DNA from 4 places in the Azoarcus sp. KH32C genome. Region 1 is predicted to be linked to each of the others. Evidence: predicted binding sites of a transcription regulator. Region 1 holds the regulator's gene; each other region holds the start of a gene.
The links. The regulator FliA, encoded in region 1, starts transcription of late flagellar genes. The targets are predictions, from matches to a motif close to CTAAAGTTNNNNNNNNNNNNGCCGNTA.

Region 2: the regulator FliA is predicted to act here: its motif matches at 3,132-3,158, upstream of AZKH_RS07030 (flagellin).
Region 3: the regulator FliA is predicted to act here: its motif matches at 1,833-1,859, upstream of AZKH_RS16170 (chemotaxis protein).
Region 4: the regulator FliA is predicted to act here: its motif matches at 5,948-5,974, upstream of motA (flagellar motor stator protein MotA).

What each region holds. Positions count from the first base shown of each region.
Region 1 is NC_020516.1:3,889,677-3,897,531, reverse strand. It holds gene flhA (flagellar biosynthesis protein FlhA) at 1-1,466, shown strand, start outside; gene flhF (flagellar biosynthesis protein FlhF) at 1,611-3,161, shown strand; gene AZKH_RS17380 (hypothetical protein) at 3,246-4,055, shown strand; gene AZKH_RS17375 (RNA polymerase sigma factor FliA) at 4,184-4,960, shown strand; gene AZKH_RS17370 (flagellar motor protein) at 4,986-5,726, shown strand; gene motD (flagellar motor protein MotD) at 5,745-6,623, shown strand; gene parC (DNA topoisomerase IV subunit A) at 6,630-7,855, opposite strand, start outside.
Region 2 is NC_020516.1:1,579,474-1,587,328, reverse strand. It holds gene AZKH_RS07040 (glycosyltransferase) at 1-1,763, shown strand, start outside; gene AZKH_RS07035 (flagellin) at 2,121-2,963, shown strand; gene AZKH_RS07030 (flagellin) at 3,248-4,087, shown strand; gene AZKH_RS07025 (flagellar protein FlaG) at 4,179-4,586, shown strand; gene fliD (flagellar filament capping protein FliD) at 4,605-6,002, shown strand; gene fliS (flagellar export chaperone FliS) at 6,024-6,437, shown strand; gene AZKH_RS07010 (flagellar protein FliT) at 6,446-6,784, shown strand; gene AZKH_RS07005 (flagellar hook-length control protein FliK) at 6,839-7,855, shown strand, end outside.
Region 3 is NC_020516.1:3,642,359-3,650,213, reverse strand. It holds gene AZKH_RS16185 (Hpt domain-containing protein) at 1-166, shown strand, start outside; gene AZKH_RS16180 (CheR family methyltransferase) at 169-1,143, shown strand; gene AZKH_RS16175 (CheB methylesterase domain-containing protein) at 1,178-1,756, shown strand; gene AZKH_RS16170 (chemotaxis protein) at 1,929-2,882, shown strand; gene AZKH_RS16165 (chemotaxis protein) at 2,907-3,857, shown strand; gene cheY (chemotaxis response regulator CheY) at 3,899-4,300, shown strand; gene cheZ (protein phosphatase CheZ) at 4,336-5,199, shown strand; gene AZKH_RS16150 (chemotaxis protein CheA) at 5,253-7,160, shown strand; gene AZKH_RS16145 (DUF3135 domain-containing protein) at 7,306-7,605, shown strand; gene tal (transaldolase) at 7,630-7,855, opposite strand, start outside.
Region 4 is NC_020516.1:3,650,946-3,658,800, reverse strand. It holds gene AZKH_RS16225 (acetoacetate--CoA ligase) at 1-716, shown strand, start outside; gene guaD (guanine deaminase) at 735-2,027, opposite strand; gene AZKH_RS16215 (NUDIX hydrolase) at 2,034-2,585, opposite strand; gene AZKH_RS16210 (diguanylate cyclase) at 2,768-4,771, shown strand; gene flhD (flagellar transcriptional regulator FlhD) at 4,966-5,286, shown strand; gene flhC (flagellar transcriptional regulator FlhC) at 5,337-5,882, shown strand; gene motA (flagellar motor stator protein MotA) at 6,037-6,891, shown strand; gene motB (flagellar motor protein MotB) at 6,944-7,855, shown strand, end outside.

The DNA of each region.
Region 1 (7,855 bases):
TGCTGATCAACATCGTCGGCGGGCTGCTGGTCGGCATCGTGCAGCACGACATGGAGGCTGGCGTCGCGGTCAATACTTATACGCTGCTGACAATCGGCGACGGTCTCGTCGCGCAGATTCCGGCGCTGATCATCTCGGTGGCGGCGGGCCTCGTCGTGTCGCGTGTCGGCGACGAGGCCGATGTCGGCGGCCTGGTCATCACGCAGGTGTTCTCGAATCCGCGCGTCCTGATGCTCACTGCGGCGATCATCGGCGTGCTGGGCCTGATCCCGGGGATGCCGAACCTGGTGTTCATCCTGATCGCGAGTGCGCTGGGCTGGCTCGCGTGGCGGCGGATCGGGATCGAGCGGCAGGAGGCCGAGGCAGCCGCGCGCGCGAAGCCCGCCGCCGCAGCCGCACAGCCGGCAGCGGAGTCGTTGGAGGCGAGCTGGAACGATGTCGCGCCGGTCGACGTGCTGGGGCTCGAAGTCGGCTACCGGCTGATCCCCATGGTCGACAAGGGGCAGGACGGGGAGCTCTTGAAGCGCATCCGCGGTCTGCGCAAGAAGTTCGCGCAGGAGGTCGGCTTCCTGTCGGCGCCGGTGCATATCCGCGACAACCTCGAACTGAAGCCGAACGCCTACCGCATCGCATTGAAGGGGGTCGAAATCGGCAGCGGTGAGGCCTATCCCGGGCAGTATCTCGCGATCAACCCGGGGCGGGTCAGCGGGCCGCTCGCCGGGCGCGAGACGCGCGATCCTGCCTTCAATCTGCCGGCCTTCTGGATCGACGCCTCGCAGCGGGAGCAGGCGCATGCGCTCGGCTACACGGTCGTCGATGCGAGCACGGTCGTCGCGACGCATCTCAACAACCTGATCCTGACGCACGCCTCCGAGTTGCTGGGCCGCCAGGAGACGCAGGCGCTGCTCGACCACATCAGCAAGACCACGCCGAAGCTCGTCGAGGACCTCGTGCCCGCGTTGCTGTCGGTGTCCGCGGTGCAGCGCGTGCTGCAGAACTTGCTCGACGAAGGCGTCAATATCCGCGACATGCGCACGATCATCGAGGTGCTGGCGGAAAACGCGCCGCGCGTGCAGGACCCGATCGAGCTCACGACGCGCGTGCGCCAGGCGCTCGGTCGCGCGATCGTGCAGAGCCTGTTCCCGGGCAATTCCGACGTTCAGGTGATGGCACTGGATCCGACGCTCGAACGCATCCTGATGCAGGCGATGACCTCCGGCGGCGGCGAGGGCGCGGTGATCGAGCCGAGTCTCGCCGACGGACTGCTGCGCCACGTCGCGGAAACCTCGCAGCGCCAGGAGGACATCGGCCTGCCGCCGGTGCTGCTCGTGCCGCCGCAACTGCGCTGGCTGCTGTCGCGCTTCCTGCGCCGTGCCGTACCCTCGCTGAAGGTGATCGCGAACTCCGAAGTGCCGGAAACCCGCACGATCCGCGTGAGCGCGATGGTCGGCGGAGCAGGGCGCTGAGCCTCGTTCCGGCCTGAACGCCAGATCTCGCCGGCGGCGGATTAGCGGGGGGAAACCCGGTTTATTCCACGCTATCGAGTCGAGCCTCGCCGTCCATAATCGGCTCCATGCTGCGCGAGATGCGTAGCAGTCGGGAGAGTCAAAATGAACGTCAAGCGCTATTTCGCCCAAACCGCCCGTGAGGCTCTGCGTGCCCTGAAGGCCGAACTCGGTGCCGATGCGATCGTGTTGTCGAACCGCGCGGTCGAAGGGGGAGTCGAGATCCTTGCGCTGCCCGCCGACGAGGTCGGTTCGCTGCCGGGCGCTGCGAGGCCAGCCGCGCCGGTTGCGCCGCAGCCCGCGATGGAGCGCCGTCCGGCGCCGCCGCCCGCGTCCAGCCGGCCGGCGATGCTCGACTTCGACGATGACGACTTCCAGGTGAGCCTGTCGGGCCGCTCCGCGCCCGCGCAGCCGCTCTCGCCCCCCTCGCCGCCGCCGCGCAAGGCGCCGGTGATCCGCCCGTTCAACCCGCCGCGCGTCGAGACCGCCGACTACGTGATGCGTCGGCGCGAGGCCGAGATCGAAGACCGCTACGCGGCGGAATACGCTGCGGACGACTGGGCGATGCCGGAAGCCCCGATGCCCGAAATGCCCGCATCGCAGCGCGAGTTCGCGCCGGCACCCGCGGCCCGCAAGGTTCAGCCCGTGGCGCCGCAGCCGGTTGCCGAAGCCGCTGCGCGGGCTTCTGCCCCTGCGGCTGAAGACGAGCGCGTGCGCGCATTGCAGGAAGCGAACGCCCAGCTGATGGGCGAACTCGCCGGCATCCGCGCGATGATCGAACGTCAGCTCGCGGGTTTTGCGTGGGGCGAGACGCGGCGCAAGGCCCCGGCCCGTGCCGAGATCGTCGGCGAGCTCCTTGAAGCCGGTTTCTCCGGCGTGCTCGCGCGCCGCCTGGCCGAATCCGTCGCCGAAGACGCGACGCCCGAAGAGGCGCGTGCCGCGGTCAAGAATGCGCTCGCCCGCGGTCTGGGCGCGATCGCTTCCGACGCCGACATCATCGACCGCGGCGGCGTCTACGCGCTCGTGGGCCCGACCGGAGTCGGCAAGACGACGACCACGGCCAAGCTTGCCGCACGCTGCGTCGTGCGCCATGGTGCCGAGAAGGTCGCGCTGATCACGACCGACGGCTACCGGATCGGCGCCCAGGAACAGCTCCGCATCTACGGCCGGATCCTCGGCGTGCCGGTGTTCTCGGTGCGCGACGCGTCCGATCTGCGCCAGACGCTCGCCGAGCTGCGCAATCGCCACATCGTGCTGATCGATACGATGGGCATGAGCCAGCGCGACCGCATGGTCGCCGAGCAGGCGGCCCTGCTGTCCGGCGCGGGTAACGTGCGTCGCCTGCTGCTGCTCAATTCCACCTGCCGCGGCGACACGCTGGCCGACGTCGTGCGTGCCTACCGCGGACCGGATCTCGCCGGCTGCATCCTGACCAAGGTCGACGAAGCCGCGTCCCTCGCGCCGGCGCTCGACGTGGCCGTGAGCAGCCAGCTCGACGTGTTCTATGTCGCGAACGGCCAGCGGGTGCCGGAGGATCTGCATCTTCCGAATCGGGCGTATCTGCTGCACCGCGCGCTGCGCGTGCAGGCGGCCGATTCGCCGTGGAAGCTGCGCGGGGACGAGGCGGCGTTGATGCTCGCGGCCGGCGGAGCCTGAGATGACTGCCCCCACGCTCACTTCTTTCGCTGCCCCCCGAGGGGGCGCAGGACTCCCTTGGGGCTGCCCGGCGGGAGACCTGACATGATCGACCCGCACGAAGACCAGGCAGCCGGCCTGCGTCGGCTTTTCCGGCGGGCGCCGCCGGTGGTGGTGGCGCTGTATGCGGCCGGGCGCAATCCAGCCCAGATCGCGCTGCGTGCGGCGCATCGCATCGCCGGTCATCGCGAGCGCGTGCTGATGCTCGATGAGGTGCGCGGCGAGCGCTCGCTTGCGCATCTCGTGGGTGAGCAGCCGGGCAGCGATCTGCTGGGCGTGCTCGGCGCGGGCGTGCAGCCGCGCGATCTCGTCCAGGCCCTGCCCGGGTTGCTCGGCCGCGTGCCGGTGGCGGCGGCTGCGCTCGCGTTGCCGCTCCTCGACGGCGAGCGGCGCGAAACGCTGCTGCAGGCGCTGCGTGCGCTGATGCGGCCGGCGAGCTTCATCCTCGTGCATTCCGATTACGAAGCGGCGGGCGATCCTTCGCCCTTCATCTTCGCCGCGCCCCGCCGCCTGGTCGTCGCGGAGGCGAGCCACCGGGGGGCGACGGAGGCCTACCAGGTCATCAAGCGTCTTGCGGCTGCAGGCGCCGGTTCTATCCACGTCGCGGTCACCGGTGCGCGCGGTCGTGCCGACGCGAAGGCCTTCTTCACGAGCCTCGACGGGCTGGTTGCGCACCATGTCGGCGTGCCGCTCGCGTGGCTCGGCGAAGTGGAGCGCGACGATGTGGGTGGCGGGCTCAATGCCGAGTTCACCGAAGCTTCGCCGCGCGACGCCGAGGCGGCCTTCCTGCGTCGGCTGATGAGCTGCGGGCTGCGCCATCCGCGGGCGGCCGCTGCGCTCGGGTCGCGGACATGATTCCCTTCACCTATTCTTCTGGCAAAGCTTCTGGCAATGGGATCGCCGCTGCGGGACAATGGCAGTCCGGCGGTCTCTCCGATCGTCCGAACCACAACTCTGGCCGCAAGAAGATACAGGCGAAGTGGATGTACGACGCTGACGGAAATCTCGACAAGAATCATCTCGTGGAGGCCTACGCTCCGTTGGTCAAGCGCATCGCTTACCACTTGATGGCGAAGCTGCCGGCGAGCGTGCACATCGACGACGTGATCCAGAACGGCATGGTCGGTCTGCTCGACGCGATCGGCCGTTACGAGGACGGTCTCGGTGCGCAGTTCGAGACCTATGCCGTGCAGCGCATCCGCGGCGCGATGCTCGACGGCCTGCGCGAGAATGACTGGCTGCCGCGCAGCATGCGGCGCGACATGCGGCGCATCGAAAGCGCCATCCACAGCCTCGAACAGCAGAATGGCCGCCCGCCGACCGAGATCGAGCTCGCCGAAAGCATGGGCATGCCGCTGGCCGATTACCAACGCATGCTGCAGGACGCGCGCGGCCACCAGCTCGTGTATTTCGAGGATTTCACCGACGAGGAAGGCGAGGACTACTTCGAGCGCCATCTCGGCGAACATGAGTCGAATCCGGCCGACCTCTTCGAACAGGCCAACATGCGCAGCGCGCTCGTGAAGGCGATCGACGATCTGCCCGAGCGCGAAAAGCTGATGATGGCGCTGTATTACGACGAGGAGCTGAACCTGCGCGAGATCGGAGAGGTGCTCGGGGTGTCGGAGTCGCGTGTGTGCCAATTGCATAGCCAGGCCGTGGCGCGGCTGCGTTCGCGCGTGATGGGCACGCCGGCGCCGGGCTCGGGTACGGGGGCGCGTCGCGGACGTCCGCCGAAGACGCCGGCAGCGGGCGCCTGAACGGGGCCGTCCGGGGATCGGGACCATGGACAGGATCAGCCTCATCGGCATCACCCTCGGGGTCGCGGCGATCCTCGTCGGACAGGTGATCGAGGGCGGGCACATCGCCTCGCTCGTTCAGCCGACCGCATTTCTGATCGTCATCGGAGGCACGCTCGGCGCGGTGATGCTGCAGAGCCCGCTACCGGTGTTCCGCCAAGGCATCCGCATGACGAAATGGGTGTTCGTGCCGCCGACCTCGACGCATGTCGAGCTGATCCGCCAGACGGCGAGCTGGAGCATGACCGCGCGCAAGGAAGGGCTGCTCTCGCTCGAGGCGCAGTTGCCGCGCATTGCCGATCCCTTCGTGCGCAAGGGCCTGCAGTTGCTGATCGACGGCGTCGAGCCGCAGCGCTTGCGTGAGGTGCTGGAAGTCGAGATCGACGCCTGGGCCGCGCAGATGCGGCAGGCGGCACGGATCTGGGAGGCCGCGGGAGGCTATGCGCCGACGATCGGCATCCTCGGCGCCGTGATGGGACTGATCCACGTGATGGAGAACCTCTCCGATCCCTCGAAGCTCGGCGCCGGGATCGCGGTCGCCTTTGTCGCGACGATCTACGGTGTGGGATCGGCCAACCTCATCTTCCTGCCGATGTCGAAGAAGCTCATGGCCCACATCGCCACTGCCGTGTCGCAGCGCGAGATGCTCGTCGACGGTCTCGTCGGCATCGCCAACGGCGATAATCCGCGCATCATCGAAAGCCGGATGCAGGGCTACGTGGCCTGATCGGGCAGGAGGCTCGCCATGCGACGCAATCGCCGGCACCGCCAGAGCGACGAAATCAACCACGAAAACCACGACCGCTGGCTCGTGTCCTATGCGGACTTCATCACGCTGCTGTTCGCGTTTTTCGTCGTGATGTATGCTCTGTCCTCGGTGAACGAGGGCAAGTATCGGGTGTTGTCGGATTCGTTGATCAGCGCGTTCCGTAATGTGACCGTCAACGAACCGGGCGATCCGGTGATCGCGACGCCGCCGAACGTCACGCCGACCCGTCCGATAACGCCGGCCAAGCCCAGCAACGAAGAGATCGAGGTGCGCCGCCAGACCGAGGTGAAGCGCATGACGACGATGGCCGAGGATATCCGCAAGGTGCTCGAGCCGCTCACGCGTGGCGGGCAGGTCCACGTGACCGAGGGGGCGCGCGGAATCACGGTCGAGATCAACGCCAGCGTCCTCTTCCAGCCGGGCGATGCAACCCTCGCGCCGTCAGCGGTGACGGTGCTGCGTGCGGTGGCGCAGGTACTCGCGCGGGCGGAGTTTCCGATCACCGTCGAGGGGCACACCGACAATATCCCGATCAGCAACACGCGCTTTGCGTCGAACTGGGAGCTGTCGGCCGTGCGGGCGTCGTCGGTGGTGCGGCTTTTCATCGAGTCCGGCGTGATTGGCACGCGGCTCACGGCCGCGGGCTATGCCGATCAACGCCCGGTGACTGACAACACCAACGAGGAGGGGCGGGCGCGCAACCGGCGCGTCGGCATCCTGATCGAATCGATGACGGGCGAGCGTCCGCCGCGGGCGCCCGGTCAGATCCGGGAGGGCGATCCGATCCGCTCGATCCTGCCCGGAGAGGCGCCGCCGCCGGCGTCTTCAGCCGGCGGTAACGAGGCCCCCAGATAGCGCCGTTCAGGACAGCGACGAGGGCTTGAGCTTGATCGCCAGCGCCATGCCTTTGCGGGCGCGGCGGTGGACGAGGCCGGCAAGCTGCGCCGGCTTCAGTTCGACGGTAGCGGGCTTGCTGCCGCGGCCGATGCCTTCGACCTTCAGCACCGCGTCGTCCGCCGGCACGGCGACCGCGACGAGCGCCTCATCGTCGTCGAGCGTCATTACGATGACGCCGCGCCCGCCCGCCTGAACCTTCATCTCGCTGCGCATGAAGACGAGGATGCGGCCGTTCTCGGACACGGCGGCGATCTTGTCGCCGATCACCCGCGCTGGCACGAGCACCTTTTCGCCCTTTTCGAGCGTCATGAAGGCCTTGCCCGCACGCTGGCGGCTCGTCGCGTCGCCGAGCGTGCAAATGAAACCGTAGCCGCCCGAGTTCGCGAACATCCAGGTCGATTCGGGCTCGGCGGTAAGCACCTGCGCGAGCTTGCCGCCGTCCTGGAAGTCGACCAGCGTCGCGATCGGCGCGCCGTCGCCGCGGCCGCCGGGCAGGTCCGACACGCGCACGGTGTAGGCGCGGCCGTTGGTGTCGATGACGACGAGCGGCCAGGTCGTGCGCGTCTCGATCACGACGAAGGCGAAGTCGCCCGCCTTGTAGCTGATTGCGGCGGCGTCGATGCCGTGGCCCTGGCGCGAACGCACCCAGCCGTTCTTCGACACGATCACGGTGACCGGTTCGTCGGCGACAGCGAGTTCGGCGGGCGCCGCGGCGGCGACCGTCTCGATCACGGTGCGGCGGTCGTCGCCGTACTTCTTCGCGTCGTCGGTGATTTCCTTCAGGATCAGGCGCGTCATCGCGGCGCGGCTGTCGAGGATGTGCTGCAGGCCGTCGCGCTCTTCCTTGAGCTCGTTGAGTTCCTTCTCGATCTTGAAACCTTCGAGGCGTGCGAGCTGGCGCAGGCGGATCTCGAGGATGTCCTCGGCCTGGATGTCGGTGAGGCCGAAGGCGGCGATCAGCGCGGGCTTCGGTTCGTCGGACTCGCGGATCACGCGGATCACTTCCTCGATGTGCAGGAAGGCGATCATGCGGCCTTCGAGGATGTGGAGGCGGCGATCGACTTCGTCGAGGCGGTGGCGCGTGCGGCGGTCGACGGTGACGTAGCGGAAGTCGATCCACTCGCGCAGGATCTGCACGAGGTTCTTCTGCTGCGGACGGCCGTCGCGGCCGATCATCGTCATGTTGAGCG
Region 2 (7,855 bases), 2.3 Mb from region 1:
ACACGGACCCCGATTCCGCCGCGCTTCTGGCAAACATCGCCGCCGGGCCGACGAAGTTTCCGATCACGATTCTCGATTCCTCACAGCTGCCGAATCTGGCGGCCCGATACAATGCCGCGGCCAAGGCGGCGCAAGGCGACTATCTCGTCTTCCTGGACGACGACACCGTCATCCTGCAGGACGACTGGCTCGAACGCCTGCTGAATATCGCGATCCGCCCTGAAGTGGGGATGGTGACGCCGCGACTCGGCTATCCGGGCAGCGGAAGGATCAGGGACACGGGCCAGATCCTCGGACTCGGGGGCGCCTCGGCGCCGGCCTGGGACAACCTGCTCGAACCCGACGAACCGGGCTATCAGGGCCTTGCAACGGTCGACCGGAACGTTTCCGCGGTATCGCCCGCCTGTTTCATGGTCCGCTCGAGCCTCTTTCACGACCTGGGGGGGTTCGACGAGAAGGACTATCCGCAGGACTACCCGATCCTCGATTTCTGCCTGCGGCTGCGCAATACCAAACGCTGGATCGTATGGACCCCCTACGCGACCGTCGCCCACTACAACTCCGGGTCGCGCAACGCCGCACTGAGCGGCAATGCCCGCTTCACGCAACTCGCGGCACGCGAACAGGAAAACGAAACCCTGCTGCGCAAGTGGCTTCCGACCCTCGCGAACGACCCGTTCTACAACCGCAACCTGAGCCTGAGCACGCCCTACCAGCCGGACGCCCAATTCACCGTGCCGTGGGACACCAATTTCCACGAGCGGCGCCGGCTTCTGGGCTTTCCCATCACCGGCGGATCGGGCGAATACCGCGTCATCGCCCCGTTCCGCGCCATTTCGCAAGCCGGGCTCGCCCAAACATGCGTGATCGAACCGGCCGCCAACCAGCTGCGCATCCCGTCGCTGACAGAACTCGTCCGCGCCGAGCCCGATGTCGTCGTCATGCATCAGGCGATTACGCCGATGCATCTCGAAGCACTGGAGCGCTACCGGAAATACCGTCCTGACATCCTGCGGATCACGGGCCTGGACGACCTGATCTCCCTCTTGCCGGCCAAACATCCGCGATATCGCCAACGTTCGATCGACGTGCGCCCGCGCCTCCGGGCATGTCTGGACCTATGCGACCGCGCCATCGTCAGCACCGAGCCGCTTGCGGAACTGTGCCGCCCCCTCATCGACGACGTTGTGGTGATGCCGAACTGCCTCGAATGGGACATCTGGGGCAAGCTCGAGCCGATTCGCGCTCCCGGTGAAAAGCCGCGCGTCGGCTGGATCGGCGCCCAACAGCATTACGGCGACCTCGAGCACGTCTTTGCCGTCGTCGAAGAACTCGCCGACGAAGTGGACTGGATCTTCATGGGCATGTGTCCCCCTGAAATTCGCCCCTTCGTCAAGGAGGCTCACGGCTGGACCCACGGTCTCTCGGCGTACGCGTACAAGATGTCGACGCTCAATCTGGAGCTCGCCATCGCGCCCCTCGACCAGAACCCCTTCAACGAAGCGAAGAGCAACCTCAGACTGCTCGAGTATGGTGCGATGGGCTGGCCGGTCGTCTGCACCGATATCTATCCCTATCAGGACGCGCCCGTCGCACGCGTTGCGAACCGCCCGAAAGCGTGGATCGACGCCATCCGCGAGATCCTGTCCGACCGAGACGCGGCCCGCGAACAAGGGCAGCAACTGAGGCAGTGGGTGGAGAACGACTTCATCCTTGAGAAGCGGCTCCCTGAATGGCTCGATGCCTTCGCGAGGCAAAAGTGACCGACGCATCGCCGCCCCATCCAGACTCGGCACTTCCGCTCTGACCACCGCGCCGCGAAGCACAGCGAGCGCAGAACTGCCCCGAAAGACGATGCCGGCCTCCGCAGCCGGCATCGTCTTTTCATTTTGTCTCCCCGCAGATTCGGCGCTCCAATCAACGGTAGAACCATATTTGCCGATCACCGGCAAAAACATCCTCCTGCCTGCAAACCTTGCCGCGGCAAATTCGAGAACCGAACGAATTGACCCGGTTTTGGTCTTCATTTCTGCAGATCAAGCCTTTTCAAACGCTGGCATTCTCTTTGCTGTGGAGTATTGCAGAACACAATCACTTGAAGCCAAGTCAAGGAGGACATCATGGCTGCCACGATTAATACCAATCAGATATCGCTCAATGCGCAGCGGAATTTGAGCTCGTCACAAGCCGGCCTCGCGACCGCCATCCAAAGACTGTCTTCGGGTCTTCGCGTCAATAGCGCCAAGGATGACGCCGCCGGCCTCGCAATTTCGGAACGGATGAATGCGCAGGTGCGCGGTTTCAATGTGGCGATTCGAAATGCCAATGACGGTATTTCAATGGCTCAAACCGCAGAAGGTGCAATGCAGGCAATTACCGACAACCTGCAACGCATGCGCGAATTGGCAATCCAGGCAATGAACGGCACCGTCACGACGGGCGCCGGCAGCGATGCGGCGAATCTCGACACCGAATTCCAGCAGCTGCAATCCGAAATCGGTCGGGTCATGAGCGGAACGACGTTCAATGGCCAGGCCGCACTGAATATCACGGCCGACACGAAGTTCCAGGTCGGAGCCGGCACGGGTGCCAACGACAGCATTACCGTGTCTGCCAGCCAGGTGAGCCTGTCCGGCGCACTCACTGGCGTCACGGGCAGCGTCTCCGCCGGCTTCGCCGGGGCGAGTGCCCAAGTCGTCGCAATCGACGCTGCGCTCGACAAGGTCAATACCGCCCGAGCGAACTGGGGTGCCGTTCAGAACCGATTCCAGTCGGTGATCCAGAACCTCCAGGTCTCGTCGGAAAACATCGGTGCCGCGCGTGGCCGGATCATCGACGCCGACTTCGCCCAGGAAACCGCCAACATGACCCGAGGCCAGATCCTGCAGCAGGCCGGCACCGCGATGCTCGCCCAGGCGAACTCGATCCCGAACAACGTGCTGACGCTCCTGCGCGGCGGCTGATCCCGGATCAACCCACATCCCACCACGGGGTGGGCGGCACGGCCTTCAAGGCCGTACCGCCCGCCCCGTTTTTCTTTATCCAGGCGCGCGTGCCGCACACAAATCGCATCATGCGGGCGACGTCGTGAAAGGCTCCGATCGCAAGACCCGGTTTCGGTGAAAATTTATCTAAAGTTTTCGTTGGATGGCCCGTTATCACACTTGAGCAGAGCTACAAGGCACCACTAGGTAACCGCAAAGCCCCTGCCCCGAACATCCTAAACCTTTGAAAGACGGAGACCATCATGGCTGCAACAATCAACACCAATGCGATGTCGATGAATGCTCAGAGGAACTTGTCCACCTCGCAAAGCATGCTGGCCACGTCGGTGCAACGCCTGTCTTCCGGCCTGCGAATCAACAGCGCGAAGGACGACGCCGCTGGTCTGGCGATCTCCGAACGCATGAACGCCCAAGTGCGTGGTTTCAACGTCGCCATCCGCAACGCGAACGACGGTATCTCGATGGCGCAGACTGCTGAAGGCGCGATGCAATCGGTCACCGACAACCTCCAGCGCATGCGCGAACTGGCGGTGCAGGCGATGAACGGTACGATCACCACCGGTACCGGCAGCGACGCGGCAAACCTCGACACCGAATATCAACAGCTGAAGTCCGAAATCAACCGCGTGCTGAGCGGCACCACATTCAACGGCATCAACGCGCTGAACATTACCGCCGACACGAAGTTCCAGGTCGGTGCGGGCACCGCCACCAACGACTCGATCACGGTTTCGGCCAGCCAGGTCAGCGTGTCCGGCGCGCTCACCGGCGTCAGCGGCAGCATCTCGGGTGGTCTGGCCGGAGCCAGTGCGGAACTGGTCGCGATCGACAGCGCGCTCGACAAGGTCAATAACGCGCGCGCCAACTGGGGTGCCGTGCAGAACCGCTTCCAGTCCGTCGTGCAGAACCTGCAGGTCTCGTCGGAAAATATTGCCGCCGCCCGCGGACGGATCGTCGATGCCGACTTCGCCCAGGAAACCGCGAACATGACCCGCGGTCAGATTCTGCAGCAGGCCGGTACCGCGATGCTCGCCCAGGCGAACTCGATGCCGAACAACGTGCTGACGCTGCTGCGCGGATAACGCGGATACTTCAACACCGCATCGACGAGGGGCTGGAGTGTCCACAGGGCACTCCAGCCTTTTGCGCTAGAATGAAGCTGGAGGTTCCATTATGGCAATTGAATCCCTTGCAAGCGCCGGCCCCCCCGGTTCAATGCTCCCGGCTGCCCAATTCCAGTCGCGCCCGCTCGCTCAAGCTGCGGCCGCGTCCGGCCCCCGCCCGGAATCGACAACCACCCTGGCAGCGCAGGCTGCTTCGGCAAACACTGCGCCAAGCCAGGCTGCAGCATCCCCAACCAAGACCGATGTCGAAGACGCCGTAAAGAAGGTTCAGAAAGTCGTCGAAGCGCAGGCAAGCAATTTGCTTTTCTCGATAGACGAAGACTCGGGAAGAACGGTGGTCAAGGTCGTCGACTCAAGCACCAACGAGACCATCCGGCAAATTCCGAGCGAGGAAGTGCTTTCCATCGCCAAGGCACTCGACAAGTTGCAGGGCTTGCTGCTCCGGCAGACGGCCTGATCATTCTGGAGCAAAGACATGGCTACGATCTCCGCAGGCGGAATTGGCTCGGGACTCGACACCGCCTCGATCATTTCCCAGCTCATGTCGATCGAGCGCCAACCGATCCAGGCGCTCACGAAGCAGGTCACCTCATTCCAGTCCCGATTGTCGGCATTTGGCCAGTTGAAAGGCGGCTTGTCGGCGCTGCAGACCGCCGCCGAAGCACTCAGCAAGACCGAAAAGTTTTCCGCATTCAAGGCCACCGTCGCCGACGCGACGCTGTTCAGCGCTGCCGCGGGCACCGGCGCCACCGCCGGAAGCTACGCCGTGGAGGTCAAGTACCTCGCTCAGGCCCACAAGATCGCGTCTGCCGGCTTTGCAAGCAACACCACGACCGTCAATACCGGCACCCTGACCATCGATCTTGGCCAGCTGACCGGCGGGACCTATACGGCCGACGCGAGCAAGACGTTCTCGATCACGATCGACAGCACCAACAACACCCTCGAGGGGGTGCGCAACGCGATCAATACCGCCAAGAAGGGCGTCACGGCGACGATCGTCAATGACGGCTCCGCCTCACCGTCGCGGCTGGTCATCACGTCGAACGACACGGGGACGGCAAACACGATCCGCATGTCCGGCGTCGCCGGACTCGATTACGATCCTGCCTCAAACACCGGCTCCATGACTCAGAAGATCGCATCGCAGGACGCCCAGTTGGAGGTCGATGGCATCGCGATCACTCGTTCCACAAACGCCGTTTCCGGTGTGATTCCCGGCGTTACTTTGAACCTGACCAAAGCGAATCTCGGCAGCCCGACGACACTGACGGTCGCCTCGGACACGGACACCGTCAAGAAGAATATCGAAGCGTTCGTCAAGGCGTACAACGATCTAAATTCGATGATCAAGACGCAGACCGCTTACGATGCGAACACCAAGACGGCTGGCGCGCTGAACGGGGATTCGACGGTGCGTACGGTCGCATCGCGAATGCGCTCGGTCATCAACGAAAGCGTTTCTGGCCTCGCGAGCGGATCTTCACGCCTCGCGGACATCGGCATCAGTTTCCAGGCCGACGGCTCGCTGAAGCTGGACTCCACGAAACTCGACACTGCGCTGTCCGACCCCACCAAGGACGTCAGCACCATCTTCGGCAATGCCGCAGGCACGGCAGGCGTTGCGGCGGACATCGTGACGATGGCCAAGTCCATGCTCGGAACGGGCGGGCTGTTGAGCAACCGCACGGACGGGATCAACTCCACGATCCGCAGGCTGAACGATCGCAAGGACGCTCTCGAATCGCGCATGACGCGGATCGAATCCCGGCTTCAGGCGCAATTCACGGCACTGGATACGACAATGTCGAGCATGAATGCCACCAGCCAGTACCTTACGCAGCAACTCGCGGCACTATCCGCAAACCGTTAAGAAACATCGAGGAACATTCGAATGTTCGGAAAATTCCAAAGTCGTGCCGATGCGTATGCAAAGGTGGGGATCGAAACATCGGTGATGACCGCCGACCCGCACCAGCTGATCCTGATGCTCTTCGATGGCGCCTTGATGTCGATTGCCACGGCCGGCGCATCCATGGAACTGAAGGATATCCCGGCCAAAGGGGAGGCGATTTCCAAGGCCATCGAAATCATCTTGAACGGGCTGCGCGCAAGCCTCGACCAGGAAGCGGGGGGGGAATTGGCCGCCCGCCTAGCGGCGCTGTATGAATACATGGGCGAGCGCCTGCTCTACGCCAACCTGTACAACAGCCGTCCCGCACTCGACGAAGTCAGTAATCTTCTGCACACGCTCCGTGAGGCGTGGGCAGGCATCGCCCCCAACGCGGTGGCAACCGAAGCCGCCTGAGGCAGACCATGAGCACGCTCCCTTTGCTTGAATCGATGCACGCGCTCTCGGTCGGCATGGTCGAAGCGGCTCGCGCCAACGCCTGGGAGCAACTCGCCGCGCTCGAAGAGGAGATGGCCCGCCTGCGACGCGAGGCGATGCGGCTCGACGCGCAGCAAGACCCGGCAGCCGCGCCACTCAGCCCCGAAGACACCCGCCACAAGGCCGAGCTTCTCAGCCAGATGCTCGATAACGACCGCGAAATCCGGACCCACGTCCAACCGTGGCTTGAGAGCACCCGCAAACTGCTCTCCGCCGGCGTCCGGGACCGCGCGGTGCGCGCCGCCTACGGCGCCTTCGAACCCTGATGCCGATGCGCGCCCAAGGCGCGCCTGTGTAACGTCGGCTGAGGCTATGCAGACATGATCCCCTCCGATCTCGCCGCCCGCCTCCGCATGCTCGCCGAAGCGAGCTTCTTCGGCAGCGAACCGACGCCGCTGCAGGGGTCGGCGCGTGTCCGCGACATCCAGTCCCGGCTTCCGGCCCTGGAAGCAGGCGAGCGCTACACAGCCGCCCTGCAACGCAGCCTGCCGGACGGCACCTTCCAAGCGATCATTGCGGGAAAGACCTATACGCTCGCGCTCAACAGCGCTGCGACGGCGGGCGACACGGTCGAACTCGTCGTCACCAAGAACACGCCGAACACCGTGTTCGCCCAGCTCGTCACACCGCCCGGCCCTGCCGTGAACGAGGGCGCGGCCGAAGCCCGCCCGACATTGAGCGCCGTCGGCCGGCTGATCGGCTTCCTGCTGACCGGCCAACCTGCCGCGAAGCCGACCGAACTCGCCGGCGGCCAACCCTTGCTCGAGGCGCCCCCCCTCCAGGGTGGGGAAACACTCGCGCCCATTCTCAAGCAGGCCGTTGCGGAAAGCGGGCTTTTCTACGAGTCGCACCAGCTGCAGTGGATTTCGGGAAAACTCCCGACCACCGCCCTGCTCCAGGAACCCCAGGGCCAGGAGCCCGTGCCCGCGCAGACGGTGGCCCCCGGTCAAACAGATGCCCCGAGCGCCGCGGACGAGTTCGCGACGCCCCGCCCGGCTGGCGCCCTCAACGTGCCGCTGCCCCCGGCGGCGGGCGAGGCCTCGGAAAGCCACGAACCGGCGATGGCTGCCCTGGGGCACGCGGAGGAACCTCACGCCCGCAGCGAAGCGCCCCCACTGCGAGCGACGCCCGATCAGCTTGCCAGAGGGGCCGACCGGCTCTCCCCCGCATCGTCGGATTCATTCGACGGCAATGATTCGGCACTCCGTGCGAACGCAGCAAGCGGCGGCAGCACGGCAGCCCGTGCGGCAGCGGTGCCCGAGCGGCTGATGCCGGTGATTCACCAGCAGCTCGATGGCATGGCGACGCAAACCTACGTGTGGCACGGTCAGGTCTGG
Region 3 (7,855 bases), 250 kb from region 1:
GGCTGAATTGCTCAACGATCCGGCACTCGCCGAACGATCGCATGGACTGGCAACCGGCCTGGAGCGCGCGGGACGCGTGCGACGGGGCGAAGGCGCCCCGTTGCCGAAGGTGAAGTCCGCAGGAACGGGACGGCGCAGCCTTGAGCAGGAATGGGAGGAAATCTGAGCATGGCTGTGGGAGATCCCCCTCGCTTTGGGAAAAGCGTCACACCGGAAACGCCGGCGCGGCCCAAGACGGCGACGCCGCCGCGAACGGCATCGGAGCTGACCTTCGCGGCAATGGCGGCCTCTGCGGCCGCTGCCGCGCTCGCCGGAGATCGCGTGCGCGAATTCGAACTCACGAGCGCCGATTTCGAACGCATCCGCAAGCTGATCTACGAACACGCCGGCATCGTGCTTTCGCCGGCGAAGCAGGACATGGTGTATAGCCGGCTGGCCCGCCGTCTGCGCGTCTGCGGTGACCGCACCTTTGCCGAATACCTGGCGCGGCTGGAGCGCGACCGCGCGGAGTGGGAAACCTTCGTCAATTCGCTGACGACCAATCTCACCTCCTTCTTCCGCGAGGCGCACCATTTCGACATCCTGGCCGAACGCATGCGGCAGATCGCGGAGAAGCGCACGATCCGCATCTGGTGCAGCGCGGCTTCGACCGGCGAGGAACCGTACTCGCTGGCGATCACCGCCTGCGAGGCGTTCGACACGCTGACGCCTCCGGTGCAGATCCTCGCAAGCGACATCGACACCAGCGTGCTGTCGCATGGCGAACGCGGCATCTATCGCGACGACCGGATCCTGCGCCTGTCGCCCGAGCGCGTGCGGCGCTACTTCGTGCGCGGCGCCGGCGTGCCAGACGGCGAGGTTCGCGTGCGTCCCGAGTTGCAGCGGCTGATCAGCTTTCGTCGCATCAACCTGCTGGATTCGAGCTGGCCGGTACAGGGGCCGCTGGATGCGATTTTCTGCCGCAACGTGATGATCTACTTCGACAAGACGACGCAGTACGCGATCCTCAAGCGTTTCGTGCCGCTCCTGCGCAAGGAAGGGGCCCTGTTCGCGGGGCATTCCGAGAGCTTTATGCACGCCGCCGACCTGTTCCGCTCGATGGGGCGGACCGTCTATCAACGCAGCGATGCCGGGAACGTATAAGAGTCCGGCGCATGGCGGCGCATGGGGAGGTCGCGTGATCTTCATCGGTGCGTCGACCGGCGGAACCGAGGCGATCAAGCAAGTCCTCGCGGACCTGCCGGCGAGCGTTCCGCCGGTGCTGATCGTGCAGCACATGCCCGAAATGTTCACAGGCGCCTTTGCCCGCCGCCTGGATGGCCTATGCAGCGTGAAGGTCAAGGAGGCCGAGGACGGCGAGTCGATCCAGGGTGGCACGGTCTATATTGCCCCTGGGCATTCCCACCTTTCGATCGTCCGGTCGCCCACCGGATTGCAGTGTTCCTTGTCTCGCGCCGAGCCGGTAAACCGCCATCGCCCTTCGGTCGACGTGCTGTTTTCGTCGGCGGCGCGAACGGTTGGGGCGGGGGCCGTGGGAGTATTGCTCACCGGGATGGGCAAGGATGGTGCCCGGGGTCTGTTGGAGATGCGCGAGGCGGGGGGCTGGACGATCGCCCAGGACCACGATTCCTGCGTCGTGTACGGCATGCCGCGCGAAGCGGCGCTGCTCGGCGCAGCATGCGAGGTCGTTACGCTCAAGGATGTGGCGCAGCAGATTCTGCGGCACCTGGGCCATGGCGCTACGCGTAATGGCTAGCCGCCGTGTGAAAACGGTATCCGCCACTGCGCCATAATGCGAAAATGGTCATACGTCGGTATTTGCCGCATCGCGCCTCAAGTATTTCCCGGCGCAGACGTTATCAGGATTGACACTGCGGCGCGCCTGCGCCGCCCGGAACAACATGCAGCCGCGCGCAGCGGAGAGTGAAATGTCGGAACTGCTGAAGAACATCGATGCCCGCACACGCCTCGCCGGCACCAACAAGCTGGAGATCCTGCTATTCACGCTTGGCGTGGATCAGCGCACGGGGCGCCGCGAAACCTTCGGGATCAATGTGTTCAAGGTGCGCGAGGTCATGCGCACACCCGCGATCACCGCAGCACCCGAGATGCCCTCATCGGTCGAAGGCATGGTGAGCCTGCGCGGTGTCCTGGTTCCGGTCGTCGATCTCGGCCGCTATGTCGGGGTCGGCTCCGATGTGAAGCGCGACATCATGATCGTGACCGAATACAACGGACACACTCAGGGCTTCCTCGTCGAGGCCGTCGACACCATCCTGCGCCTTGACTGGTCGCAAATGCGCGTGCCGCCCGAAATGCTCACTGCGAACATGGGCGGGCTGGTGACGGCGGTAACGGAACTCGCCGACAACAAACTCGTCATGATGCTCGACGTCGAGAAGGTCCTCGCCGAAACGACCCCTCAGGAAGACCAGCATCTCTACCGCAGCATCGTGCCCATCGAAGGCGACGTGCCCGCCGTCTATTTCGCCGACGATTCATCGATCGCCCGCAAGCAGATCGAGCGCACGCTTGAGGCAATGGGCGTGCATGGCGTGGGCTCGATCAACGGGCGCGCCGCGTGGGAGGAACTGCAGCGGGTGGCGCATCACGCCCAGTCGACCGGGCGCCAGGTGAGCGATCTCGTCAGCCTCGTGCTGACCGACGTCGAAATGCCCGAGATGGACGGCTACATCCTGACCAAGTCGATCAAGTCCGATCCGCGCTTTACCGGGATCCCTGTGATCATGCATTCCTCGCTGTCAGGCATGTCCAATCAGCAACTGGGCAAGTCGGTCGGCGTCGACGAATACGTTCCCAAGTTCGAGCCCCAGCGTCTGGCCGAGACCCTGCGCCGGCTGATCAAGCGCGGCGCGCAGTAATTCGCGAGTCCATAGGAAGCTCTCATGTCGATCTACGATACCGACGAATCCGGCCTGCTCAACGTCGTCGACGGCCGCACCAGCCTTGCCGGTTCGAACCGGATGGAGATTCTGCTGTTCAATCTCGGCACCACGGAAGTCTTCGGGATCAACGTGTTCAAGGTGAAGGAAGTCAGCACGACGCCCTTCATCACACGTGCGCCCAACATGCCGGCGGGCGTCGAAGGGCTCATCTCGCTGCGCGGCAACGTCATTCCGGTCCTGTCGCTTTCCAAGATCCTCGGCCTGGCCCAGCCTGGCGACCCGCTTGGCGGATCGATGATGGTGACCGAGTACAGCAAGCGGACGCTCGGCTTTCTCGTGCAGGGTGTCGATCGCATCATTCGCGTGGACTGGGACAAGGTGCGGGCGCCCGATAACGTTTCAGGCAATGTGCACAACTACATCACCGCGATTACAGAGCTGCCCGACGGCAAGCTGGTCTCGATTGTCGATGTCGAAACGGTACTCGCCTCGACCTTCGGCGACGCCGTGGTCGGCAACATCTCGCCGATCATCGACGGGCAGGACTATGAAGTGTTCTTCGTCGACGATTCGGGCGTTGCGCGGCGCAAGATCGCCGAGGTGCTCGACAAGCTCGCCGTGAAGCACAAGCACGCCGTCAATGGCCTCGAAGCGTGGACGCGCCTGCAGGGCATGGCGAGCCACGCTCAGCAACTCGGTCGCCACGTCAGCGACGAGCTCGACCTGATCCTGGTCGATGCCGAGATGCCGGAGATGGATGGCTACGTACTTACTCGCAACATCAAGGCCGACACCCGTTTCGACGGCATCCCGGTGGTGATGCACTCGTCGCTCTCGTCCGAAGCCAACCGGGCGATGGGAAAGCGGGTCGGAGTTGACGCATACGTGGCAAAATTCGACGCCGACGCGCTGGCGGACACCCTTCGTCCCCTGCTCACACGGGGCCACTGAACCGGGCCAGGCTCGCCGAGAGAATTACGGAGAAATACAACATGGCCGATCCCAAGACAAGATTTCTGGTCGTTGATGACTTTTCGACGATGCGTCGCATCGTGCGCAACCTGCTCAAGGAGCTTGGCTACACCAACGTCGACGAGGCCGAGGACGGTGCGGTGGCGCTGCAGAAGCTCAACAGCGGCCCGTTCGACTTCGTCGTCACCGACTGGAACATGCCGAACATGGATGGTCTGACGCTGCTGCAGACGATCCGCCAGACGCCGCATCTGAAGCACCTGCCGGTGCTGATGGTGACGGCCGAAGCCAAGAAGGAAAACATCATTGCTGCGGCGCAGGCCGGGGCGAGCGGCTACATCGTCAAGCCGTTTACGGCTGCGACGATGGCCGAAAAACTAGAAAAAATCTTTGAAAAGCTGGGCAAGACAGCGGCCGCCTGAGCAGTCGGTGCGGAATGACATTAGGGAGGCCGATGATGGCGAAAAAGCTCAAGGTCGATGAGGCAGGGGATTCGGACGAACTGCAAGCCTTGTTCGACAGCATCGCGAGTGGCGCGGCACCGCAGGTGGTTGCGCCCAAGGCGGAACCGAAACCCAAGCAGGATTCCGCCGGCGATAACGACGACCTGCAGGCTCTGTTCGACTCCGTGGCGGCGCAGTTCGAAGCCGCTTCTGTCCAGGAGGCTGCTCCGGCCGCCGCAGCGCAGCCGGCCGATGCTGCTCAGTCCGAGCATAGCTGCGAAGCGGTGTTTACCCGGATCGGACAGATGACGCGACAAGTTCATAACACCCTTTGTTCGCTCAGCTCCGACGACGGTCTGCAGGAGGCGGTGCAGGCGATTCCCGATGCGCGCCAGCGCCTGACCTACATCGCGCAGATGACGGAGCAGGCGGCGAGCCGGGTGCTTAACGCGACCGACATCGCCCAGCCGATCCAGAACAAGCTGGGTGCTGACGCCAAGGGCTTGCAGGCGAAGTGGGACAAGCTGTTCGCGAACCAGTTGTCGATCGAGGAATTCAAGGCGCTGTCGCAGGAAACGCACGGATTTCTTGGCCAGGTGGAGCAGGGGAGCCGCGCGACCAACGAGCAGCTGATGGAAATCATGATGGCCCAGGATTTCCAGGATCTCACCGGCCAGGTCATCAAGAAGGTCGTCGAACTCGCCCAGAAGCTCGAAACGGAGCTGCTGCAGGTTCTGCTGGAGGTCGCGCCGCCGGGCATGCGCAGCGAAGTGCAGGGCGGTCTGATGAACGGTCCGGTCATCAATTCGGAAGGCCGTGACGACGTCGTTACGACGCAGGAGCAGGTCGACGATCTGCTCGGTAGCCTGGGATTCTGACTGCAGCAAGAAGGCAGGCGCGGGTCTGCCGGGAACAATAAAGCGAGAACGTGATGAGTGACTTCGCCGGAATGGAAGAGCTGCTTCAGGATTTCCTGATGGAAGCGGGTGACCTGCTATCCGGGGTCGACAACAAACTGGTGGACCTCGAACGTGCGCCAGGCGACCGCGGACTGCTGAACGAGATCTTCCGGGGCTTCCATACCATCAAGGGCGGCGCAGGCTTCCTCAATGCGACCGAGCTGGTCACCTTGTGCCACCTGACGGAGAATCTCTTCGACAACCTGCGCAACGGCCAGCTCGACGTGACGCCCGAAGTGATGGACGTCATCATGGAAGCGACCGCATCCGTACGTGACATGTTCGGCAGCCTCGAGCAGGCGATGCAGCCCGCTCCGGCGGACCCCGACCTGATTGCACGTCTGCGCCAGGCGATCGCCGGCGAACTCGTCGGCGGTCGGGCGCAAGCGGCGGCCGCCCAACCGCAGGCGGCTGCATCGTCCGCCGCTCCGGGCGGGCCGAACTGGGAGCTGCTCCACAGTGCCGTCACCGGCGTGCCGATGAAGACGATCAACGAAGTCAGGTCGGCGCCGCCGGCGTCGGCTTCGGTACATGCTCCCGTCGCGTCGGGCCCCACGGTCTCGCCTGATGAGATCATCAAGGCGGCGACCGGGCGGCGCGCGAGCGACAAGCCAGGCGCGATGGCGACGACCGGGCGGCGTGAGGGCGAAAAGCAGCGCGACAACTCGATCCGCGTCGACACCTCGCGGCTCGACCAGGTACTCAACCTGTCGGGCGAAATCGGCCTGACGAAGAACCGCCTGAACGCGCTGCGCAGCGACATCCTGAGCGGCCGCAACGACACCGAAACCCTGCATTCCCTCGATCTGGCCGTAAGCCAGCTCGACCTGCTCGTCTCGGACCTGCAGAACGCGGTCATGAAGACCCGTATGCAGCCGATCGGGCGCCTGTTCCAGAAGTATCCGCGGATCGCGCGCGATCTGGCGCGCAGCATGGGCAAGGACGTCGAACTCGTGCTCGCCGGAGAGGAAACCGAGATCGACAAGACGATGATCGAGGACCTCGCCGATCCGATCATCCACCTGATCCGCAACGCGGTCGATCACGGCGTCGAGGACTCGCAGGAGCGGATCGCCGTCGGCAAGCCCGAAAAATCCATCGTCCGCCTGGAAGCGCGCCAGGAAGGCGATCACATCGTGATCCTGGTCGCCGACGACGGCCACGGTATGAACGCCGAACGCCTGCGCGCGAAGGCGGTCGAGAAGGGGCTGCTCAGCGAGGAAGAAGCGAGTGCGCTGGACGAGCGCCAGAGCTTCAACCTGATCTTCCTGCCCGGCTTCTCGATGGCGGCGAAGGTGTCGGACGTGTCCGGCCGCGGCGTCGGCATGGACGTCGTGCGGACGAACATCCAGAAGCTCAATGGCAGCATCGAGATCCAGTCGCAGCTGGGCAAGGGCACGACCTTCGTGATCAGCCTGCCGCTGACGCTGGCGATTCTGCCGGTGCTGCTGGTGCGCTTGGGCGATCAGCCGTTTGCCGTGCCGCTGTCGATGGTGCGCGAGATCCTGCCGATCGAGGCGGGAGAAGTGCAGGAAGTGGGCGGTCGCGCGACGATGGTGGTGCGGGGCGAAGTGTTGCCGATCCTGCCGCTCGCAAGCCTGCTCGGCTGGCCGCTGGAACGTTCGCCATGCTACGGTGTGCTGATGCAGACGGCGGAAATGTCCTTCATCCTCGGCATCGACAGCTTCGCCGGCCGCGAAGACGCCGTCATCAAGTCGCTCGACGACTTCCGTCCGAAGGGCGTGGCCGGTGTCACGACGCTGTCCAACGGCCAGATCGTACTGATCATCGACATGAAGGAACTGCTCGGCAGCGCTGGTGACCAGCGCTGGGTGAGCCGCTTCTCGCTGATGTCCAGGAGAGCTGCCCAGGTCGCTTGACCTCTTCGCCAGCCGGTTACGCAAACCGGTTTTGCTCCGGCGAGACCGAATACACGGTCCGCCGGAGGCTCGTCTTGCCTCCGCCTTGTTCCACTCCTACGATTAAACCAAGGATGTGTGATGGACCTCGCGCGGGGGATGGATCATGGGCGAGTTCGATTTCGACCGCTGGTGTGCGTTGGCGAAAGCCGACCCCGAGGCATTCTTCGCCGCGCGCAATCGCGAAATCTGCGCACTGATCGAGAGTCATCCCCCCGCCGTCCGCGAGCGTCTGCGTGCCTTGCAGTACTGTATCGATTGCGAGCGGGCGCGCGCCGGAACGCCCGAACGCGCGATGAAATGCCTCGCCGCGATGATGCATGAGCGACTGGTCGAGCTGGACCGCCAGAATCGGGAGTTGCGCGAGCTATCGCGCAAGCTGCTCGTAGCGGCCGGCGTCCATTGAAGGAGCCGGCCTGCGATTACGGCATCAGGCGGTCAGCTGCAGCAGTTGAGCGAATGCGTCCTCGAACTGCGCCAGCCCTTCGCGCTGCAGTCTTTCCCCGGTTGCATTGAGATCGATGCCGAGCGCGGCCAGCGCGGCGACCTGCTCGCGTACGGCGGCGACGTCCTGCGTGAGGGCGTCCCCGACGATTTTGCCGTGATCCCGCAGCGCGGCGAGGGTGGCGTCCGGCAGCGTATTGACGGTCTCCTTC
Region 4 (7,855 bases), 240 kb from region 1:
CCGGCGGCACCGACATCGTCTCGTGCTTCGTCCTCGGTAATCCGGCCATGCCCGTGTGGCGCGGCGAGATCCAGTGCCGCGGCCTCGGCATGGCGGTCGAAGTGTGGGACGACGAAGGCCATCCGATCACGGCAGACAAGGGCGAACTCGTCTGCACGAAACCCTTCCCGTGCATGCCGATCGGCTTCTGGAACGACCCGGACGGCGCCAAGTACCATGCAGCCTACTTCGAGCGCTTCCCGAACGTCTGGTGCCATGGCGACTTCTGTGAAATCACCGAGCACGGCGGCCTGATCATCCACGGCCGTTCAGATGCGACGCTCAACCCCGGCGGCGTGCGCATCGGCACCGCGGAGATCTATCGCCAGGTCGAGAAGCTGCCCGAGATCCTCGAGTCGATCGTGATCGGCCAGGACTGGCCGCCGCAGGACCCGACCGACGTCCGCGTGATCCTCTTCGTGCGCCTGCGCGAAGGGCTCACGCTCGACGACGCGCTCGCCACCCGCCTCAAGCAGGCGATCCGCGACAACGCGACGCCGCGCCATGTGCCCGCCCGGATCGTCCAGGTCACGGACATTCCGCGCACGAAGAGCGGCAAGCTCGTCGAACTCGCGGTGCGCAATGTGGTGCACGGCAAGCCGGTGAAGAACATCGAGGCCCTCGCGAACCCCGAGGCCCTGGCTCTGTTCGAGAATCGGCCGGAACTGGCCTCGTAGGAAGAAACCGTCGCGAGCTTACGGCCGGCGCCACGCCGGCTCGCCCATCACCCAGGTTTCCGCGACCGCGCGATCGTCGCCCAGCATCATCAGCACGAAGAGGCGCTCGGCGAGCGTGTGGCAGGTGGCATTTCGCCGCGCGAGGAGCGGCGTCGCCGCCGGGTCTAGCACGACGAAATCCGCCTCCCGCCCCGGCGCGAAACTGCCGATCCTGTCGTCCAGATACAGGCTGCGCGCGCCACCCAAGGTCGCGAGGTAGAAGGCCCGCTCCGCCGACAACGACTGTCCGTTCAACTGCAGCACCTTGTAGGCCTCGTTGAGCGTCTGCAGCATCGAAAAGCTCGTCCCCGCGCCGACATCGCTGCCGATCCCGACCCGCACACCTGCGGCATGGGCGCGATCGAGATCGAAGAGCCCCGACCCGAGAAAGAGATTCGAGGTCGGGCAGAAACTCATCGCCGCGCCGGCCGTGGCCATTCGCGCGCGATCCGCATCGTCGAGCCACAGGCAGTGCGCGAACACGCTGCGCGGCCCGACATGGCCGAAGCGGTCATAGACGTCGAGATAGCTCCGAGCTTCGGGATAAAGCTCGGCCACCCACGCCACCTCGCGCCGGTTCTCGGCCACATGGGACTGCAGATAGACCCCAGGGTGCTCGACGAACAGGCGCCCGGCGAGCGCCATCTGCTCCGGCGTCGAGGTCGCCGCGAAGCGCGGTGTCACGGCATACAGCAGCCGGTCGCGGCCATGCCACTTCTCGATCAGCGCGTGCGATTCCGCATAGCCGCGCGCCGCCGTGTCGCGCAGGAAGTCTGGGCAATTGCGGTCCATCAGCACCTTGCCCGTGATCAGCCGCATCCGTCGTTCGGCCGCCGCCGCGAACAGCGCATCGACCGAGGCCGCATGTACCGTCGGGAAGGCCATCGCGGTCGTCGTGCCATTGCGCAGCAGCTCGTCGCAAAAAAAATCCGCGACCGCGGCGGCATGGCCCGGGTCGGCGAAGCGCCGTTCGGCCGGGTAGGTGTACTTGCCGAGCCATTCGAGCAACTGCTCCCCGTGGCTCGCGATGATGTCCGCCTGCGCAAAATGGATGTGCGTGTCGATGAATCCCGGCAGGATCAGCTTCCCGCGACGGTCGTCGACCGGTGTCCCCGCCGGCAGCTTCGCGAGCAGTTCCTCCGCCGGCCCCGCTTCGGCGACACGTCCATCGCGAATGATCAGCAGTCCGTCCGCAAAATACTCCAGCGCCTCGACGCCGCGGTCGGCCGGATCATCGAGGAAGTGGAGGATTTCGCCGCGGATCGCTCGCACGATGGGTCAGGGGAGGTGGGGTTCGGCAATCGGCGGGATGCTGCCGGTGTGGAATCCGAAACTGCCCTTCCTCCGATCCTCGAAGTAATGGCGCAGCGTCATCGAGATCGTGCGGAAGGCGATGTCGTCCCAGGGGATGTCCTTCTCCTCGAACAGGGCCACGTCCAGCGACTCCTCGCCGGGCCGAAAATCGAGATCGAGCAGGCGGGCGCGGTAGACGATATGCACCTGGCTGATGTGCGGCACGTTGATCAGTGTGAACATGTCGCCCACCTCGACGCGTGCGCAGGCTTCCTCGAGCGTCTCGCGTGCGGCCCCTTCGGCCGTGGTCTCGGCGTTTTCCATGAAGCCGGCGGGCAGCGTCCAGAAGCCGTGCCGCGGCTCGATCGCGCGGCGGCACAGCAGGATGCGGTCCTCCCATTCGGGCACGGCGCCGACCACGATCTTCGGGTTCTGATAATGGATGCTGCCGCAATTCGTGCAGACATGGCGCGGCAGCGTATCGCCGGGCGGGATGCGTAGTGTGACCGGGGCGCCGCAGTTTGAGCAGAACTTCATCTTGGGGACCGAATTCTTCGTGAATTGCGATTTTAACCTCTGCAGGCACTATTCACTCGCCAGAGTGGCGCAGTGCCGTGACATCCGTCGCCGCGACGCGGTACAGTGCGCGGTCTTGAATTTGCGCTGTCCGTGATGCTGCACCGCAGGGAGCGCAGACATCCGGCAAAGGTATCGTCTTCATGCCTCCTCCGATCGACATGAACCGTTTCGAGCAGATCCGCGCCTCGGGCGACCTGCCTTCGCCGAAGGGCGTCGCGCTCGCCGTGATCCGGCTCACGCGGCAACAGGACGTGTCGATCGCCGAACTCGCGCGCGTCATCAGCGGGGACCCCGCCTTCGTCGGCCGCATCATCAAGGCCGCCAACGGACTCCTCGCGAGCAGCCGCCGTCCCGTCGCCTCCGTTCAGGATGCGCTGATGATCCTCGGCTTGCCAGCCGTACGGACCATGGTGCTCGGCTTCTCGCTGCTGTCGAACCATCGGCACGGCAACTGCCGCGGCTTCGACTACAACGCGTTCTGGAATTCCTCGCTCGCGATCGGCTTGGCGATGCAGGTGTTCGCCGAGCGCACCCGCTGCGGTGCCCCCGACGAACTATTCAGCCTCGGACTGCTGAGCCGCGTCGGGGAGTTGTCGCTCGCGACCCTTTACCCCTTCGACTACGCCCGCGTCCTCGACGCGGCGCGCCAAGCCAATGCGCTCCCGCTCGTCGTGCTGGAGCAGGAAGAGTTCGCGCTGAGCCACGTCGAACTGACCGGGGCGATGCTGGCGGACTGGGGGCTGCCGACGGTTTTCGTCGATGCCGCCGGCCATGCGGAGATTCGCGAGGGCGCGGAGTATCCGGAGGCGGCCCGGCTGCGCCTGCTCGTCGAATGCATGGCGGCGGCCCGCTGCATCGCCGCCATCTGCCTCGCCGACGAAAGCGCGCGCAGCGCGATGATGCCGCGGCTCCTCGCTGCCGGCGCACGCCTGCGCTTCAATCGCGAGAACCTTCTTTTCGACTGCGACCGCATCATCCGGCTGTGGGTCGAGTGGGGGACGCTGCTGCAACTCGAGCAGAAGAAGGCACCGAGTTTTTCGGAGCTTGCCCAAGGTGATCCAGGGGAGCTACCCGGCGAGCTTGGAGCGAGCGATCCGGCGCCCGCTGCCCAAGCCCCGGCTGAGGACCCCGAGCCGGTGCGGCACATCGATCCGGCTCATCCGCGGATACTGATTGTCGATGACGAGCCCCGCACGCGCACCAGCCTGCGGGGTGTGCTCGAGCAAGGCAGCTTCGAAGTCTTCGAGGCTGGCGACGGTCGGCAGGGCATGGAGCTCGCGCTCGAACTGCAGCCGCAGATGATGATCCTCGACTGGGACATGCCCGGGATGAGCGGTCCCGAGCTCACGCGCGCGCTGCGGCAGACGCGCGTGGGGCAGGCGATCTACATCGTATTGCTCACCCATCAGGGCGATGACGAGCGCCTCATTGAAGCCTTCGATGCCGGTGCCGACGACTTCGTCACCAAGCCCGTCAGGCCGCGCGTGCTCTCCGCGCGGCTGCGCGCCGGGCTGCGCGTGGTGCGCCTGCAGCAGGAGCTCGAGCGCGAACGCGAGGAAATCCGCCACTTCGCCGCCCAGCTCGCGGTGACCAACCGCCGTCTGCAGGAGGCGGCCCTCACCGACGCGCTGACCGGATTCCCGAACCGCCGCTACGCGCTCGATCGTGTGCAGCAGGAATGGGCGTCGGCGAGCCGCTGGGGGCGGCCGCTGTCGTGCATGATCATCGACATCGACAATTTCAAGCAGATCAACGACACCTACGGCCACGACGTCGGCGACGAGGTGCTGCGGCGTGCCGCCGAAGCATTGCGCGGCGCACTCCGGGGACAGGATGTGATCTGTCGTACCGGCGGTGACGAATTCCTGGCGATCTGCCCCGAAACCGATCTTGCTCGCGCCCTGAGCTGCGCCGAGCGGCTTCGCATGGCGCTGGATAGTCTCGCGCTGAAGGCGGGCGAAGACCGGCTGCCGATCAGTGGGAGCATCGGGGTCGCAATGCGGGTGCGGGGCATGGTCGACGTCGATGCGCTGATCAAGGAAGCCGACCGCGGCGCCTACCTCGCGAAGCAGCGCGGACGCAACTGCATCGCCTCTGTCCAGTCGCTCGAAAAGACGCAGGAGCTTGCTCCGCGCGACGCGTGAACGCGCGAGACGCCTGAAATCAGCATGGATGACAAACGAGTATATGAATCCGGTTTACTCGTTTGACAACAAAACCTTGCTAGCAGTAAGGGATAGCCCGTTGTGCCGACGCAACAATAGTTTACGGCGCTTTACTTGCATTTCCTAACAAATAACTTTAACTTTGGCGCGCTTGTCCCTGAATGGGAGCATTAATGAAACGGCCCGATTTTCAGGCAGAAATCCAGGAACTGAACCTCGCCTATCTGATGCTGGCGCAGCAGATGCTGCGCAGCGACCGCGAAACCGCGATGTTCCGCCTTGGCATTGGCAATGAGATTGCCGACCTGATCGAAGGGCTGACGTCGGCCAAGCTGGTCAAGATGGCCAACAGCCAGATGTTGCTGCCCACGTTCAGGTTCGATGACACCCTGCTTACCGGCCTGCTGGCCGGCAAAGGCAGGGATGCGACCAGCTCCAGCCTGCATGCGGCCATCATCGCAGCGGGCAAACCCGTGAAGGGGCTGGCCGGATAGCCCGCGCTGCGGGCGCGCCGTGCCGTCGCACCGGCGTAAAGGAGATGAAGATGAAGAACAAGAGCATCATCGAAGAAGCGGAAGACATCCAACGCGCAGCCGAGATGGTGCGCCTGGGCGCGCGCATGCAGATGCTGGAGGCCGAGACCAAGCTCAGCCGCGAACGTCTGCTGAAGATCTACAAGGAAATCCGCGGCATGTCGCCCCCGAAGGGGATGCTGCCGTTTTCCACCGACTGGTTCATGACCTGGCAGCCGAACGTCCATGCGTCGTTGTTCATGGCGTTCTTCTCGTTCTTCCAGACGCAAACCGCGCTCAAGGGGCTCGAGTCCATCCTCAAGGCCTATCACCTCTACCTCGATCACATCGAGGCCGAGGACACGGAACCCGTTCTCAGCCTGACGCGCGCATGGACGCTGGTACGCTTCTTCGACGCCGACCTGCTGCAGCTTGCTCCGTGCAAGACCTGCGGCGGCAAGTTTGTCGCGCATGCCTACGACCCGACGCACGAATTCGTCTGCGGCCTGTGCAACATGCCGTCTCGCGCGGGCAAGACGAAGCGGGCCGCAAAGGCTGCGCTCGCAACGGCCGGCTGATTTTCCACCGTTTCCGGTTTCAGGGGGCCGCCTGCGGAAGCAGGCGGCCTTTGTCCTTTTTGGCATTCAAGTTTCCCGATCCGGTGACGTTACAATCACGGAACTTTGCTCTGCACGTTGCACCGAGCATCGATGAATCGACAGGGGCTACCCGGTGTTTTTGATCATTGGCTATCTGGTCATCCTTGCGGCTTCGGTCGGTACCTATTCCGTCCACGGCAGTCTCGGCGCCTTGTGGGTGCCGATGGAATATCTCGCCATCGTCGGCCTGATGATCGGCGGTTTCGTTGCCGGCAACGGACCCAAGGCCGTGAAGGCGACCATGGGCGCCTTGCCGTCGGTGTTCAAGGGCTCTCCCTACACCAAGGCGATGTACATGGATCTGCTTGGCCTGCTCTACGAGATCCTCGCGAAGGTCCGCAAGGAAGGTCTGATGTCGATCGAAAACGACGTCGACAATCCCGACTCCAGTCCGATCTTCTCCAAGTATCCGACCGTGACCTCGAATCACCACGCGGTCGAGTTCCTCACCGACTACCTGCGAATGATGGTCGGCGGCAACCTCAATGCCTTCGAGATCGAAGGCCTGATGGACAAGGAGATCGATACGCACCACCAGGAAGCCCACATTGCGCCGCACGTCATGGCCAAGACCGGCGATGCGCTGCCGGCCTTCGGTATCGTCGTTGCGGTCATGGGCGTTGTGAACGTGATGGGCTCCGTGGGCCAACCGCCGGCGGTGCTCGGCAAGATGATCGGCGGCGCCCTGGTCGGCACCTTCCTCGGTATTCTGCTGTCGTACGGTTTCGTGCAGCCGATCGCAGGCCAGCTCGAACAGCGGGTCGAGGAAAGCGGCAAGGTGTTCGAATGTATCAAGCTCGTGCTGCTCGCGAGCATGAACGGCTATGCGCCGCAGGTCGCCGTCGAATTCGGGCGCAAGGTCCTGTATTCGACCGAACGTCCGACCTTCTCGGAACTCGAGCAGGACATCAAGAGCCGTAAGGGCTGACGGTTCGATCGATGCACGTGATATTCGCATCTGAAATGGAGCCCACGCGGCGATGAGCGACGATACCCAGCAGCCAATCGTCGTCAAACGCGTCAACAAGGTCGCCGCGGCGGCCCATGGGGGCGCGTGGAAGATCGCTTATGCCGACTTCGTGACGGCGATGATGGCGTTCTTCCTGCTGATGTGGCTGCTCGGCTCGACCGCACAGGGCGACCTCGAGGGCATTGCGGACCATTTCCAGAACCCGCTGAAGGTGTCGTTCCAGGGCGGGACCGGCTCGGGCGATAGTTCGAGCATCATCCAGGGGGGTGGCGAGGATCTGACGCGCTCGCTCGGGCAGCGCAAGCGCGGCGAAGTCGAGGGTAAGCGGTCAATCAACCTCGACGCGGCGAAGGGGCGCGAAATCTTTCGCGATGTCGGCGACAAGGAAGGCATGGACGCGGCGCGCGAGCGTGCCCGCCTGGAAGACCTGAAGGGGCGCATCGAGGCGATCGTCGAGGCCGATCCGAAATTGCGCTCCTTCCGTAACCAGATCCTGATCGACATCACCTCCGAAGGCCTGCGCATCCAGATCGTCGACGAAAAGAACCGTCCGATGTTCAACTCCGCGAGCGACGAACTGTTGCCCTACACGCGCGATCTGTTGCGAGCGATCGGGCGGGCGCTCAACGACGTGCCGAATCGTCTCAGCCTGTCCGGACATACCGATGCCGCGCGTTACGCGGGTGGCGAGCGGGGTTTCTCGAACTGGGAGCTCTCCGCGAATCGCGCCAACGCATCGCGGCGGGAGCTGATCGCGGGCGGGCTCGATCCTGCCCGCGTGGCGCGCGTCGTCGGGCTCGCCGAAACGGTGCCGTTCAAGAAAGAGGACCTGTACGACGCGTCGAACCGGCGGATCAGCATCGTCGTGATGAACCGCAAGACCGAAGAGGCCCTACGTGCCCAAGGCGGCCTGATCGACGTC